3 regions of the Frankia sp. R43 genome follow, and region 1 is predicted to be linked to each of the others. Evidence: predicted binding sites of a transcription regulator. Region 1 holds the regulator's gene; each other region holds the start of a gene.

The links. The regulator LexA, encoded in region 1, represses DNA repair genes until DNA is damaged. The targets are predictions, from matches to a motif close to CGAACNNNNGTTCG.
Region 2: a site for LexA is predicted at 1,955-1,968, ahead of ACG83_RS47885 (HNH endonuclease signature motif containing protein). Genes of this name have one in related genera too.
Region 3: a site for LexA is predicted at 1,787-1,800, ahead of ACG83_RS21210 (HNH endonuclease signature motif containing protein). Genes of this name have one in related genera too.

Annotation. Positions count from the first base shown of each region.
Region 1 is NZ_LFCW01000001.1:1,376,692-1,380,865, reverse strand. It holds gene dapF (diaminopimelate epimerase) at 1-230, shown strand, start outside; gene hflX (GTPase HflX) at 420-1,928, shown strand; gene lexA (transcriptional repressor LexA) at 2,086-2,835, opposite strand; gene ACG83_RS05165 (LysM peptidoglycan-binding domain-containing protein) at 3,938-4,174, shown strand, end outside.
Region 2 is NZ_LFCW01000002.1:363,675-367,848, forward strand. It holds gene ACG83_RS09080 (recombinase family protein) at 149-844, opposite strand; gene ACG83_RS47885 (HNH endonuclease signature motif containing protein) at 1,318-1,692, opposite strand; gene ACG83_RS45255 (hypothetical protein) at 2,960-3,118, opposite strand.
Region 3 is NZ_LFCW01000005.1:43,711-47,884, reverse strand. It holds gene ACG83_RS21220 (DsrE family protein) at 37-399, opposite strand; gene ACG83_RS21215 (FABP family protein) at 649-1,239, shown strand; gene ACG83_RS21210 (HNH endonuclease signature motif containing protein) at 1,840-3,180, shown strand; gene ACG83_RS21205 (nucleotidyltransferase domain-containing protein) at 3,292-4,050, shown strand; gene ACG83_RS21200 (YbjN domain-containing protein) at 4,174-4,174, opposite strand, start outside.

The DNA.
Region 1 (4,174 bases):
GGGCGGCGCGGGTGGGCGGTACGCCGCCGTCCGAGGTGCTGGTCGATCTTCCCGGCGGGCGCCTGACCGTTGACTGGCGGGAGACGACCGTCATTCTGCGCGGTCCCGCCGTTCTTGTGTCTGACGGTGTCCTTCGTCCCGAATGGATCCGCCAGGCCGCCGAGGTCGCCTCCGGTACTGCCGCTGCGGGTGCGCAGGCACTGGTTCCCGCCGGGACCGGCCGGAGCTGACCGACAGGGCCGTTCCTACCGGGCGCCGGGCCGATAAACGGCTCGCGATCGCGGCAGCGGCGTGTCACCCTGGGGCTGCGGAGGTTCCGCTGCGCCGGGGCACCGAGCCCGGGTACAGCGGCACCGGCCCGCTCCCGAACGGGGCGGGCGGAATTCGACGGTCACCGTGCCGCGTTGAGAACGGATGGTATGAGTCTTCCCGCTGACGCCGCCATGGCGTCCACCCGGTACCCGAACCCGAACCTGAGCCCGAGCTTCGACGGCGACGACGGGGGCGTGGTCCTCCTCGGTGACGGCGAGGGGTTCTCCTTCTTCGACGAACAGGGCGACGGGTTCGACCTGGAGGAGCGTGGCGCGCTGCGCCGCATCCCGGGTCTCACCACCGAGCTCGAGGACGTCACCGAGGTCGAGTACCGCCAGCTCCGACTGGAGCGGGTGGTGCTGATCGGGGTGTGGACCTCCGGGACCCTCCTGGAGGCCGAGGCGTCGATGACGGAGCTCGCGGCCCTGGCCACCACCGCGGGCTCGATGGTGCTGGACGCGCTCGTGCAGCGCCGCGACCGGCCGGACACGGCGACCTTCGTCGGCTCCGGCAAGGCCCGAGAGCTCGCGGACGTCGTCGCGTCGACCGGTGCGGACACGGTGATCTGCGACGGCGAGCTGACCCCTGGGCAGCTGCGCCAGCTCGAAGAGGTCGTCAAGGTCAAGGTGATCGACCGGACGGCGCTCATTCTGGACATCTTCGCCCAGCATGCGACGTCCCGGGAGGGCAAGGCCCAGGTGGAGCTGGCCCAGCTCCAGTACATGCTCCCGCGGCTGCGTGGCTGGGGTGAGTCGATGTCCCGGGCCGCCGCGAGCAGTGGTGGCCGGGCGCCCATCGGTACCCGCGGCCCTGGTGAGACGAAGATCGAGACCGATCGGCGGCGGCTGCGCACACGGATGGCCAAGCTGCGGCGCGAGCTGGCCGCGATGGCCACCGTCCGGGAGACGAAGCGCTCCTCGCGGCGGCGGGGTGCCGTGCCGGCGGTCGCGATCGCCGGGTACACCAACGCCGGGAAGTCCTCGCTGCTCAACCGTCTGACCGGAGCCGGTGTGCTCGTCGAGGACGCCCTGTTCGCGACCCTCGACCCGACCGTGCGGCGAGCGACCCTGCCCGACGGGCGGGTGTTCACCCTGGCCGACACCGTCGGTTTCGTCCGGCATCTGCCGCACCAGATCGTCGAGGCGTTCCGGTCGACGTTGGAGGAGGTCGTGGACGCGGATCTCGTCCTGCACGTCGTCGACGGTTCGGCGCCGGACCCGATGGGGCAGATCACGGCGGTCCGTGAGGTGCTCGCCGAGATCGACGCGGCCGGGGTTCCCGAGCTCGTGGTCGTCAACAAGGTCGACGCGGTCGATCCGACGACGTTGGCAGTGCTGCGCAAGGCGGTTCCGGACGCCATCTTCGTCTCGGCTCGGTCCGGAACGGGCCTGGCGGAGCTGATCGACGCCCTCTCGGAGCGGATACCGCACCCGGAGATCGAGATGTCGCTGCTGGTGCCCTACACCCGTGGTGATCTCGTCTCCCGGATCCACCGCGACGGCGAGGTGCTGAGCGTCGAGCACACCGGCGCGGGCACGGCGGTGGCGGCCCGGGTGCCGGTGAGCCTTGCCGCCGAGCTGGAGCCCTTCAGGGTCGCTGGAGCCCTTCGGAGCTGACCGCTTCGAAACTGACCGCTTCGGAGCTGACCCCGCTTCGGAGCTGACCGAGCCGGCGGGAAGCCGAGCCAGGGGCCGCCGCCTGGCTCGGCATGGCGGCTGGCTCGATGGCCGGCTCTTCCCCAGGGGGTCAGCGCCCCCTGGGGTCGCGTTCGGGTCAGACCCGGCGCATCACGGCGACGATCCGGCCGAGGATGGTCGCGTCTTCGGCCGGGATGTCGGAGAACGCGGGGTTCTCCGGCGCCAGCCACACCCGGCCGTCGCGCTGGCGGAAGCGCTTGACCGTCGCCTCGCCGTCGATCATGGCCGCGACGATCTCGCCGTTGTCGGCGACCGGCTGCTGGCGGACGACGACGTAGTCACCGTCGCAGATCGCGGCATTGATCATCGACTGCCCGACCACCTTGAGCAGGAACAGCGTGCCCTCACCGACGATCTCCCGCGGGAGCGGGTAGACGTCCTCGACGGCCTGCTCCGCGAGGATCGGCCCGCCGGCCGCGATTCGCCCGATGAGGGGCACGTAGGTCGGGGTGCCGCCCTCGGCCGCGACGGCACCACCCACCTCCGCCGGCGTGGCGCCGGCGGAGCGCAGCCGGGCGCCCGCCTTCTGGCCGCCGATCGGCAGTACTTCCATGGCCCGCGGCCGGTTCGGGTCGCGCCGCAGGAAGCCCTTCTCCTGGAGCACCTTGAGTTGGTGCGCGACGCTGCTGGTGCTGGTCAGGCCGACAGCCTCGCCGATCTCGCGGACGCTCGGCGGATAGCCGCGCTGCTCCACCGCGGCGCGGATGACCTCGAGAATCCCCTTCTGTCGTTGCGTGAGGCCTGAGGCGTCCGCGGGGCTGTCGGGAAGATCCCGGACATTGCCGCGGGCGTCGCCTCGGCGGGTACCCCGTGCCTGGCTGGTCATCGCCTACCGCTCTCCCTGTCGATGCATCCGGCGGCGGGGCTTCGCCCGCTACCGGCTTCTCCGCGACCGGGGGCTCGGCGGTTCCGCAGCCGGCGGGCCACCCGGTCGATCTACCACTTTGTCCTATTAGTAGCTTCTGACCGGTTCGGGTGGATTTTCCGTGCTCGCTTCTTCTCGCACGATCGTCCACAACTGATCGTCCTTGACGGTAGTCGGCCGGTCGCCGAATCTCAAACGTCTGTTCGAGCGTGTCGGGGGAAGTGTGCGTGGCGACCGTGTAAGAATCGCTCAGGTGTTCGAGCGAGCGGATGCTCGCGCCTGGGAGGTTGACATGGCCGACCCCGATCTGGCCGACCCCGATCCGGCCAACGCTGATCCGGCCGACCCTGATCTTTCCCGCGCCGGTCTGGCTGATGCCGACGTGACCGACGTTGCCATTGTCGATATCGCCATTGTCGATGTTGCTGCGGCCGATCGTGACCTTCGGCCGGCCGCTGGCGACGTTGGCCTGGCTGCCGGCGATGTTGACATCGCGGATGGCGACAGGGCGCTCGGCGGGGGAGCCGGTCCCAAGTGTCGGGTGTTCCGCGTCGGCGCGGCGCGGCGGTCCGCGGCCGTCGGAGGAGGTGCGCCGGCGGCGGGCGGCCGTGGTGGTCGCGCGCGTCCGCGTCCTCGTGCTCGCCGTGGTGCGGCGGTCAGCGGGGTCGTGGTGCGCGGCCAGGCGGTGCGGGGCAGGGCCGTGCGTGGCGGTGATCGGCGGCCGGCGCATCGCTCGGCCCCTTCTCGTTGTCTCGGCAGTGGTCCTTCGCCTGCGGCGGGCCCGTGCGGCGCACAGTCGTCCTCGGCGGCGGTCGAGTGCGTCGAGGCCCAGGTCATCGAGATGCCCGGGCTGGAATGGCGTGCCCGCGCCGTCGGGTACGCGTTGCCGCCGCCCGGCGACCAGAGGCTACGGACGAGAGCACGGCGCCGGTGGCCGAGTCTGCGGCGCAGCTCGTCCCCGAGCTCGCGAGCCCTGTCCCCGGGCGCGCAACGGCCCCGCCCGGGCTCGCGACGCCGCCCGCGGCAACAGCCGCCGCTGAGGCTGACCCGGCGGGGCAGGCTCGTGTTCGCGGCGCTCGCGTGCCTGTCCGGCGCGCTGGTGCTCTCGCTGGCGTTGGTCACCGCGTCGCAGGCGTTCACGGCCACCCCGGTGGACTGTCAGGCCCACGTGGTGCGCCAGGGCGAGACGCTCTGGGAGGTGGCACGCGGGATCGACCCCGAGGCCGACACCCGTGCGGTTGTTCGTCGGCTCATGTCCCTGAACGATCTGCCCACCGCGGATCTCGTTCCCGGCCAGCCG
Region 2 (4,174 bases), on a different contig from region 1:
CTCCGGAGTTCCGGGGAAAAGTGCGCGCGACACCTGGCATGGTCGCCTGGGAATGATCTTGTTAAGGGTAGGGGGGTCGTTACGCAAAGTAACCGTCAGTCATGGTGACTGACGGTTACGGAGCTTCGAGGCTAGCATGTGATGTGTCTCACGCAGCAGCGCGGGCCCGCGTGAGACAGCGGCTGACCGTGGTCGGGTGCCAACGATCACCGCGCTTCGGCCGGTGGCCTTCCTTCTCCAGCTCTGCGCAGATCTCCCGCAGGCTCTTCCCGTCGTCCGAGAGTTCGATCATGCGTGCAAGCGCGTCTTGCTCGCGATCGTCTTCCGTCAGCTCCTTGTCTACGGCCTTCTGTCCGTACGCGGGGGCACCGTAGGCGTAGCCCCCGGAAGCTGCCTTCCTCGCGCGGCCGGAGCGCAGACGAAGAGCGATCATCGCGCGCTCATACTCGGACACGGCGCCGAGCACCTGGCGGATGAGCTTCCGGGAGGGGTCCGCCGGATCGTCCACCAGGTAGTCAGCCTCGCTGGCGACAGCAGAGAAGACAGTCGCGCCCATCCGCCAGACTTCCGCGATGAGCTGCTCTTGCACCACCAGGTCACGAGCAAGCCTGTCGAGCTTGGGGACCACGATCCCGTCAGCCTGTCCGTCCTTCAGGGCCCGGAGCGCTTCCGCGAGTGCCGGACGCTCTTCGAGCTTCCCTGAGACACCTTCCTCAGTGAAGATCAGGACAAGGCGGTGACCGTTGGTCCGTGCCCATGCCCGGACGGCGTCACGCTGAACGTCAAGGCCGTACCCGTCGAGCTGCTTCTCAGTCGACACCCGAATGTAGGCGATGACTCGCATTGCGTGATCAACCTCTCTGACCTGCGGTGTTACATCTACTTGCATAAGTGTAACGGCGAGAGGGGCTGTAACAGGCATCGCTGTCGAGCGGGAACGCCCAAATCACGCACAACACGCCTGTGGGTCCACGCTCTGTGACAAGAAAGCTACGGACATGCCCAGGGGAGAGGTACCCCGGGATCGTCGAGCACGAGCGGCACCAGGCGCACGAGCGCAGACGAGACTGCCTACCGGAGCTGCACCAGGTCGTGGAGCCCCCGCCAGTTCACACGCACCACCACGCCCCCGGGGTAGTTGTTCACGAGCACCAGGCGCACGAGCACGAAGAGCACGACCAGGCGCACGGGAAAGACGTCTGTGTCTTCATGCTCTATGGAGTTCTTACTGAGCCCCTCACGCTCCCTGACGGTCGCTCCGGGGGGAGCCCCGGGATTCCCAGAAGGAGCGTGAGCAGACGTACGATCAAAGACAGATCAGGGTTCGGTAGGTAGAGCTGGGGCGTGGTCTGTGGAGGTCAGCCGTTCGTATTCAGCGCGGATACGGGGGTTGGCCTTCACGGCTTTCTGAACCTTCTCTCGTCCCCCCGGGGTCGCCTCCCACTCAGTCAGAAGACGCGCATGCTTCTCGCGGTTGCAGGAAGAGCAGATCGCGGACAAGTTGTCCACGGTATCAGGTCCCCCGCGGCTCAGAGCCCAAATGTGATCCGTCTCAGTGGCTGCCGAACCACAATACGGGCAAGGTTCTGCCTCCCGCACCAGGCGTCTTACGGCATCAGTAATCCCGCTTCCCCCGTTCACCCGGATGCGTTGCCGACGCGCTTCTTTCCCCCGTTTGAACTGAGCGCGCATCTCTTCGGGAGCGCGAGTCGCGCGATAGCACGTCCAACAAAGTGACCGCGTAGATAGATGCCGGCTGCCACAGTTCGGGCAAGGCTTCCCGACCTCGTAGACGGGTGTCTCTACAGGCTGTGGGTCTGGCTTCTTACTAGGCTTTCCCCGGGGCGGACATTCATCTACGCAGATGACCTCAGTATCTTTGACCCGCGGAATCTTGACGCCCGGGGTATCCAGGGCGGTCACGATGCCCTCGTGAAGTATCGTCCTCCACCCCCGGAGAACTGTTCGCGGTAGGGGTAGCGGCACTTCGTGCACTGTTGGAAGTCCTGCCGCGTAGCTGAGGTGCTACCCGTAGGAAGGGTCACGAGCGTAGAGCCGCACCGCGGGCAATCATCGCCCTGTGCAGACAGATGGGATGGATTCCCGACGCTTGATCGGAACTGCGCTTCCTCGTGTGCCTTGTCTGCAGCTTCCCGTTCTTCGAGCGCATCCATGATGGCGCGGTTCATCGCCAGGTGGTCAGGGAATCCCTGTGCCTTGTAGGTGGCTGCCCGTGCGCGTAGTTCTTCGTCTAGCGGGTCGGGCTTAATCTTCGTTTGCCAAAAATCGGTCGACATACAGTTTCCATGCCTTCAGTGGTTGAGTGAGTAACTATTGAATGCCCCGAATGAGTGCACATTCTCCACATTCTCCTTATGTTGCAGGGGTTTCCCTGCACCTTGGCTCAAATTGGCAACCAGTGGTCTTTTCCGTTTTACAGAACTGCCGTAGCAACTGCTGGTAACCCAAATTCCGTGTTCGCGTAATGGGTCGGTGTAGCGGTGTAGTTAGTATCAGCCGGAGAGCCCTAGTACTCCCGGTGGCAGGTTCTCCGTCTGCTGGTTGACGACGCCGGAGAAATGCTTAGTCCGGTTTCCCGTGGATGGCGCTGGGTCATTGAGCTCAGCACGGTCACGGGGGGCTGCTGAGGATTTCCCCGGGAACTGCCGGTCAGACAGAATCCCCGCGTCCGTGGAGGCGATGCCATGGACAATAACCGGAGGTCTTGTGCGCTCGCCCGCGAGAGGGTTGTAATTCAGCCTCTGCGGCCATACAGGGTGCGGCGCTGACGTCTCGTGCTTCACAGACTTCGGAGTCGGTAGCTGTGTAGAGAGCTCACCCCACGGGAAGGCTGGTTCTACCTGCGCGCCGGTCGGCACAGGCGCACCGAGTTCGGTCTTCAGCCTGCCATCCTGCTTGGATGTCTTTGTACGTCGTGCTGACGGAGGAATTAGGTCAGTCACTTTGGATCCTTCCATAGCCCCGCACCTTCACGCCAGAGCGAGACACCCTCACGAAAGGCAGTCTTGCGGGTAGTTTTCTTCTCTCCCCGGGATTTCGGAAAAGCCGAGGGCTTGAGCGTGATCTTCGGGTGTTCCGTCTTCGGACGCTTCGTCACCGCGCGTCCTTGGGAAAGACTCCGTGTGCAGCCGCGCCCGTGAACTGTGGCGCTGTGGCGATGTGTGCCGCGTTCGGTGGCTGTACCTCTACACGCATATCCCTGAGCGTTGACGCCCGCACGCCGGTATCTGCAGCATCTCGCGCGAGCAATGAAGCTGTGAGACGTGGGTTACTCACTGAACCTCCCGGTATTCCCCGGGCATTTCCCGGGCTGAATCAAGAATACCCCGCGGTGACAATGTGATGATAATCTGAGAATATATTCGTAGACTTGCATGGAGATTCATGATGCCAGCACAAGATAGGATCCGCCCATATGGCTCCTACGGAGCCCGTCGTTTCAGTGTCACAGTCACACCGGCACAGGATGAGTTCCTGACCAGCGTTACTGAGAACACCGGGCAGACAGTGTCAGACCTCGTTCGCTACGCCCTGGACATGTTCATGGATGCTTCCGCGGTCGCGGGTGCGCTCCGTCGAAATGGGGAAGTGGCAGCGTGACCGGCCTCTGCTGTCTCATTGACTGTGCTTCCCCGGACACGATCGTGGTGCCTACATGGATGGGTCCCCGGGTGCTTTGCGTGGATCACATCCCAGAGGGGATGACCCTCGCGTGGCTGTTCTCCGACCTGTACTCAGCGGATGAGCTGAGCGACTGGGAAAGCTCCAATGAGCGCGTGCGGGGATGTCAGCTATGAGATCACCGTGGGGTCGCTCTCGTGAAGCTGAGTTCCTACGAGACCTACCCGGGGGGTATGCAAGACCCGATGACCACCTACCTCGCTGGATAGGGACTAAAGAGCCCACAGCGCGCCCATTCTCGGGCTACGACTTCCAGGACGCAGAGCCGCTGGAAGATGGGGAAGACGCCACCGATGACAGCGTCAAGATCACAGTGAGCGTGCCGCGGGGGATGGCGGAGTGGCTGCGCGACGAAGCGATAGCCGAACGGACGACCGTGGATGATCTGGTGATCTTGGCAGTGTGTTTGCAGGTGCCCGACGACGTCCGCCCGTGGTGAGCCTGGTAGATCCTGTGAGCCTGTTGTCGGCGG
Region 3 (4,174 bases), on a different contig from region 1:
GTGCGCCTCTCAGCAGGCATTTGGCTCAGCACACGGCTAGTACACGAGGGCCTGGACGTCTTCGGCGAGGGCCTCGCTGACGAACACCGCGGCGCCGGCGATGCGGATCCCTGGAATCACGTCCTCGGGACCGAAGGAGCGCCGTGCCGCGCACTGGGTGCAGACGGTGACCCGGCCGCCGGTCAGAACCGCGTCCAGCAGGTCGGTGAGCGGTGCAGACTCCGGCAGGCTGAACTCCGCGGCACGCCCGGGAAGAGCGAACCAGGCTGATTCGCCCGTCAGCCACAGCGAGACATCCACACCGGAGGCCACGGCCACCGAGGCCACGGTGAAGGCCTGAGAACAGCGTTCCGGGGCGTCGGCACCGGCGGTCACCTTGATGACAAGCGAGCGGGTCACCCGCCCAGTGTGCCCTGCCTGGTACACGGCTGCGGAGCGTGCAGGAGGTAAGCCTAGGCTGTGCTCCGTGCTGCACTACTTCGCGAGCGGTCTGCTGGTGGCCATGGCGATGCTCATCGCCTGGTTCTCCGGGTACGCCGTCTACAAGCTGTACGGGGGCCGGCGCTGAGCGGGCCGGCGCGCAGGCAGGGCAGGAACGCGCAGGTGAGCGCGCCGATGGCAGAAGGGCATGGGGGGAGCGGGAAGCCGATGGGTACCGACACGACCGACGACGTGCGGACGGGCAAGGGGGCGTCCTCGTCCTCGTCAGAGCTTCATCCGAGTCTGCTGCCATTGGCGTTCCTCGTCGGCACCTGGCGCGGTGAGGGCGTCGGGGGTTATGAGGGCATGGAGTCCTTCCACTACGGCCAGGAGATCACCTTCGCCGCCGACGGGCGTCCCGCGCTCGGCTATGTGTCGCACACCTGGTGGGCCGACGAGCCTCGGGACGGACGGGAGCCGGGCAGCCCCCTGGCAACCGAGACGGGATTCTGGCGGGTGCAGCCACCCGCCACCGAGCCCGGCCCCGACGGCAAGGTGAACCGCAACCCGGTCGTCGAGGTAATGCTGGCCCACCCGTTCGGCATCGCCGAGATCTACGTCGGGACCATCGCCGGAACCAGGGTGGACCTCGACTCGAACGTTCTGATCAGGACCACCACTGCCCGTGAGGTCACCCGCTCGGTGCGGCTGTACGGCCTCGTCGAGGGCGGCGATCTGGCGTATGCGATCGACATGGAGGCCAGTGGCAAGCCACTCCAGTCCCACCTCTCGGCTCGTCTTCACCGCGTGAAGGAATAGTCGACCGGTTATGAAGTAGTAACCCGGCGGAGGCTTGAGCCTCCTCGGGGTGTTTGGATTCCGCGCGACCATGACTCCCGCCTGCGGATCGGGTGAATATCTAGCTCGGCATGGCTTTTTCGACGCCCGATTTGCTGCACCAGATTTTGATGTGGTCTCCTGCGGGCATCGCCCGCTATTTGCTGTTGACAATAATTGCAGCCTCTCCGGTTTTCAGGCCGGCCCTTGGCGGCTGAGTTCGAGAAGTTCGCTACCGTGAGGCGCAGCGATTCCGGCGAACTATAAATGCTGACTAAATTGACCTGGTCGGTCGTTCTGTGCCCTGTATGGGCACAGGGGATCACGATGTGGTGACGGCGCCCACAAGGTGTGCGATATGGGTCGCATGGGTGTGAGGAGTCGCTCTTCTAGCTGGTCTGAGAATGCGAGGTTGCCGGCAGGGAGGTCTGTCTGTCAAGGCGGTCTGGGCGGCCGGTGAACTCGCTGTGTCCTCCCTTGGCCGGCCCGGTCCTGCGGGTCGTTTCCGGGTTTAGCATCACCACACGATCGAACGCCCGTTCGATCGTGTGGTGTGTGTTTCCGGACCGGAGGTGTGGTGCCATGGCTCCCCGCACGCCCTCGATCGTCATCAACGCGACTGGCACGACCGGCCCGTCGGCCGCGACGGTTCCCGGCAGTGAGGAGGAGGTGGGGGTTCCGGTCGAGCATCGGGTGTTCGAGGGGTGGCTGAGCGAGTGTCTGGAGCGGCTTCGGGTGGCGGTGGCGGGGATCGCGGCGGCGCAGGCGGTGGCGATCCGGGTGCAGGCGGAGCTTGCCGCTGCCCGGCCGCCGGAGGGCTATGACGAGCTGGGTCTGTTCGGTTCGGTGGTGGCGGGTGAGGTGGCGGGGGTGATGCGGATCTCGACCGGGTCCGCGGAGTGGCATCTGGATTTCGCTGATCAGGTGGTTCGGCGTCTCCCCGTCGGGTTGGAGGCGTTGGCGGCGGGGGTGTTGGATCTGCCGCGGTTGACGTCCTTGGAGCGTGCGACCTCCCCGTTGGACGACGGGCTCGCCGGCCGGGTCGCGGACCATGTCCTCGGGAAGGGGCCGCGGGCGCATCGGCGTGCGTTCACGGCGGCGTGCCGCTACGGGGTGATCAAGATTGATCCCGAGGGTGCGGCCCGACGGTCCGACGAACGTCGTCCGGAGCGGCGGGTGTGGGTGGAGCCGGAGGACGACGGGATGGCCGTGCTGGGGGCGTTGCTGCCCGCGGACGGGGCGTTGGCCTGCCAGGCGCGGATCGAGCAGGTCACCAACGCGACGATGGCAGAGAGGGGAGAGGGTCGGAGTCGGGACGAGGTGCGTGCGGACACGTTGATGGATCTGATCCTGGGCCGGGACGGTCAGCCTGGTCCGGGGGGTGCGACGGGTGCGGATGTGCAGGTGATCGTTCCGATCGGGACCCTGCTCGGCCTGGACGCCGAGCCGGGTGAACTGGTCGGGTACGGGCCGATCCCGGCGACGGTGGCGCGGGAGATAGCGTCACGGCCGACCTCGACATGGCGGCGAATGCTCACCAACGAGCAGGGGCACCTCGTGGAGCTGGGAGAACGGCGGTATCCCAGCCCGGCGCAGAAGCGTCATGTGCGGGCCCGGAACCCGTGCTGCACCTTCCCGCACTGCACCCGCCGGGCGTGGCGCTGCGATCTCGACCACACCCGGCCCTACGCCTCGGGTGGGAAGACGCTGGTGGAGAACCTGGGGCCGTTGTGCAGGCGGCATCACCGGGTGCGTCATCACAGCCGGTGGCGGGTGGTCCAGCCCCGGCCGGGGGTGTTCTGCTGGATGAGTCCGACCGGCCGCCGCTATGAGGTGCGGCCGCATTCGTACCTCGATGGGGAATGTGCCACCGTCGAGCTTGACGCGACGAGCGAAAACGGCCTGTCCGATATGAAACGTTGATCGCATTGTCGGAGGAGTGAAAGTCGCCCTCTCCTCCCTGGAATGCGGGACTCCTGGGATTCCTGTCAATAATAATTTGTGCCGATATGGCCGTGTATCTACTATGGGGCCGTGGATGACATCCATTTTCTCGACGGGATCGCTGAAATTCTGCTCGGGCTGCCTAGGGTGGAGGCGGTGGTGCTCGGCGGGTCGCGGGCACAGCTGACGCATCGGCCGGACAGTGACTGGGATCTTGCGATCTATTATCGCGGTGAATTCGATCCGGCGTCGCTGCGAGGCCTTGGATTTCCGGGGGAGGTGTCGGAGATTGGCGGCTGGGGTGGAGGTGTCTTCAACGGTGGCGCGTGGCTGACTGTCGCCGACCGGTCCGTGGACGTGCATTATCGCGACCTCGATGTCGTCGAGGAGCAACTCGCCCGCGCTGAGCGCGGTGAGTTCCACATCGAGCCACTCATGTTCCATCTGGCGGGAATTCCGAGCTATCTCGTCGTCGGGGAGCTCGCGATCAACCGTGTGCTTCGTGGTGCGCTGCCCAGGCCGGAGTATCCCGAGGCGCTGCGGATATCGGCCTCGCGAACATGGTCCGATCGTGCGGCGATGACACTTGCATACGCCAGGCGTCATCACGCGTCGCACGGGCGGACCGCCCAGTGCGCGAGCCTGCTCGTTGTCGGCGCGTCGGAATACGCACACGCGGTCCTCGCCGCGCGGGGGGAGTGGGTCACCAACGAGAAGCAACTGCTGGAGCATGCGGGAATGGGCGGAACACACGACGTCGTCGCGGGTCTCACCCGCGCCCCCGCCACCCTCGCAGCGGCTGTCGACGCTGTGTGTGACCTCGGGAAGCGGGCGATCGGGGCATGTTGAGCCGAGGGTCAGAAACCTGTCGGGCCGGCCGGGTGCAGGGAGTGTGCGGGTGCAGGGAGTGTGCGGGTGCGAGAAGTGTGTGGGTGTGCGGGGTGCCGGGGTGTGCCATTGGTCGTGGCGGCGC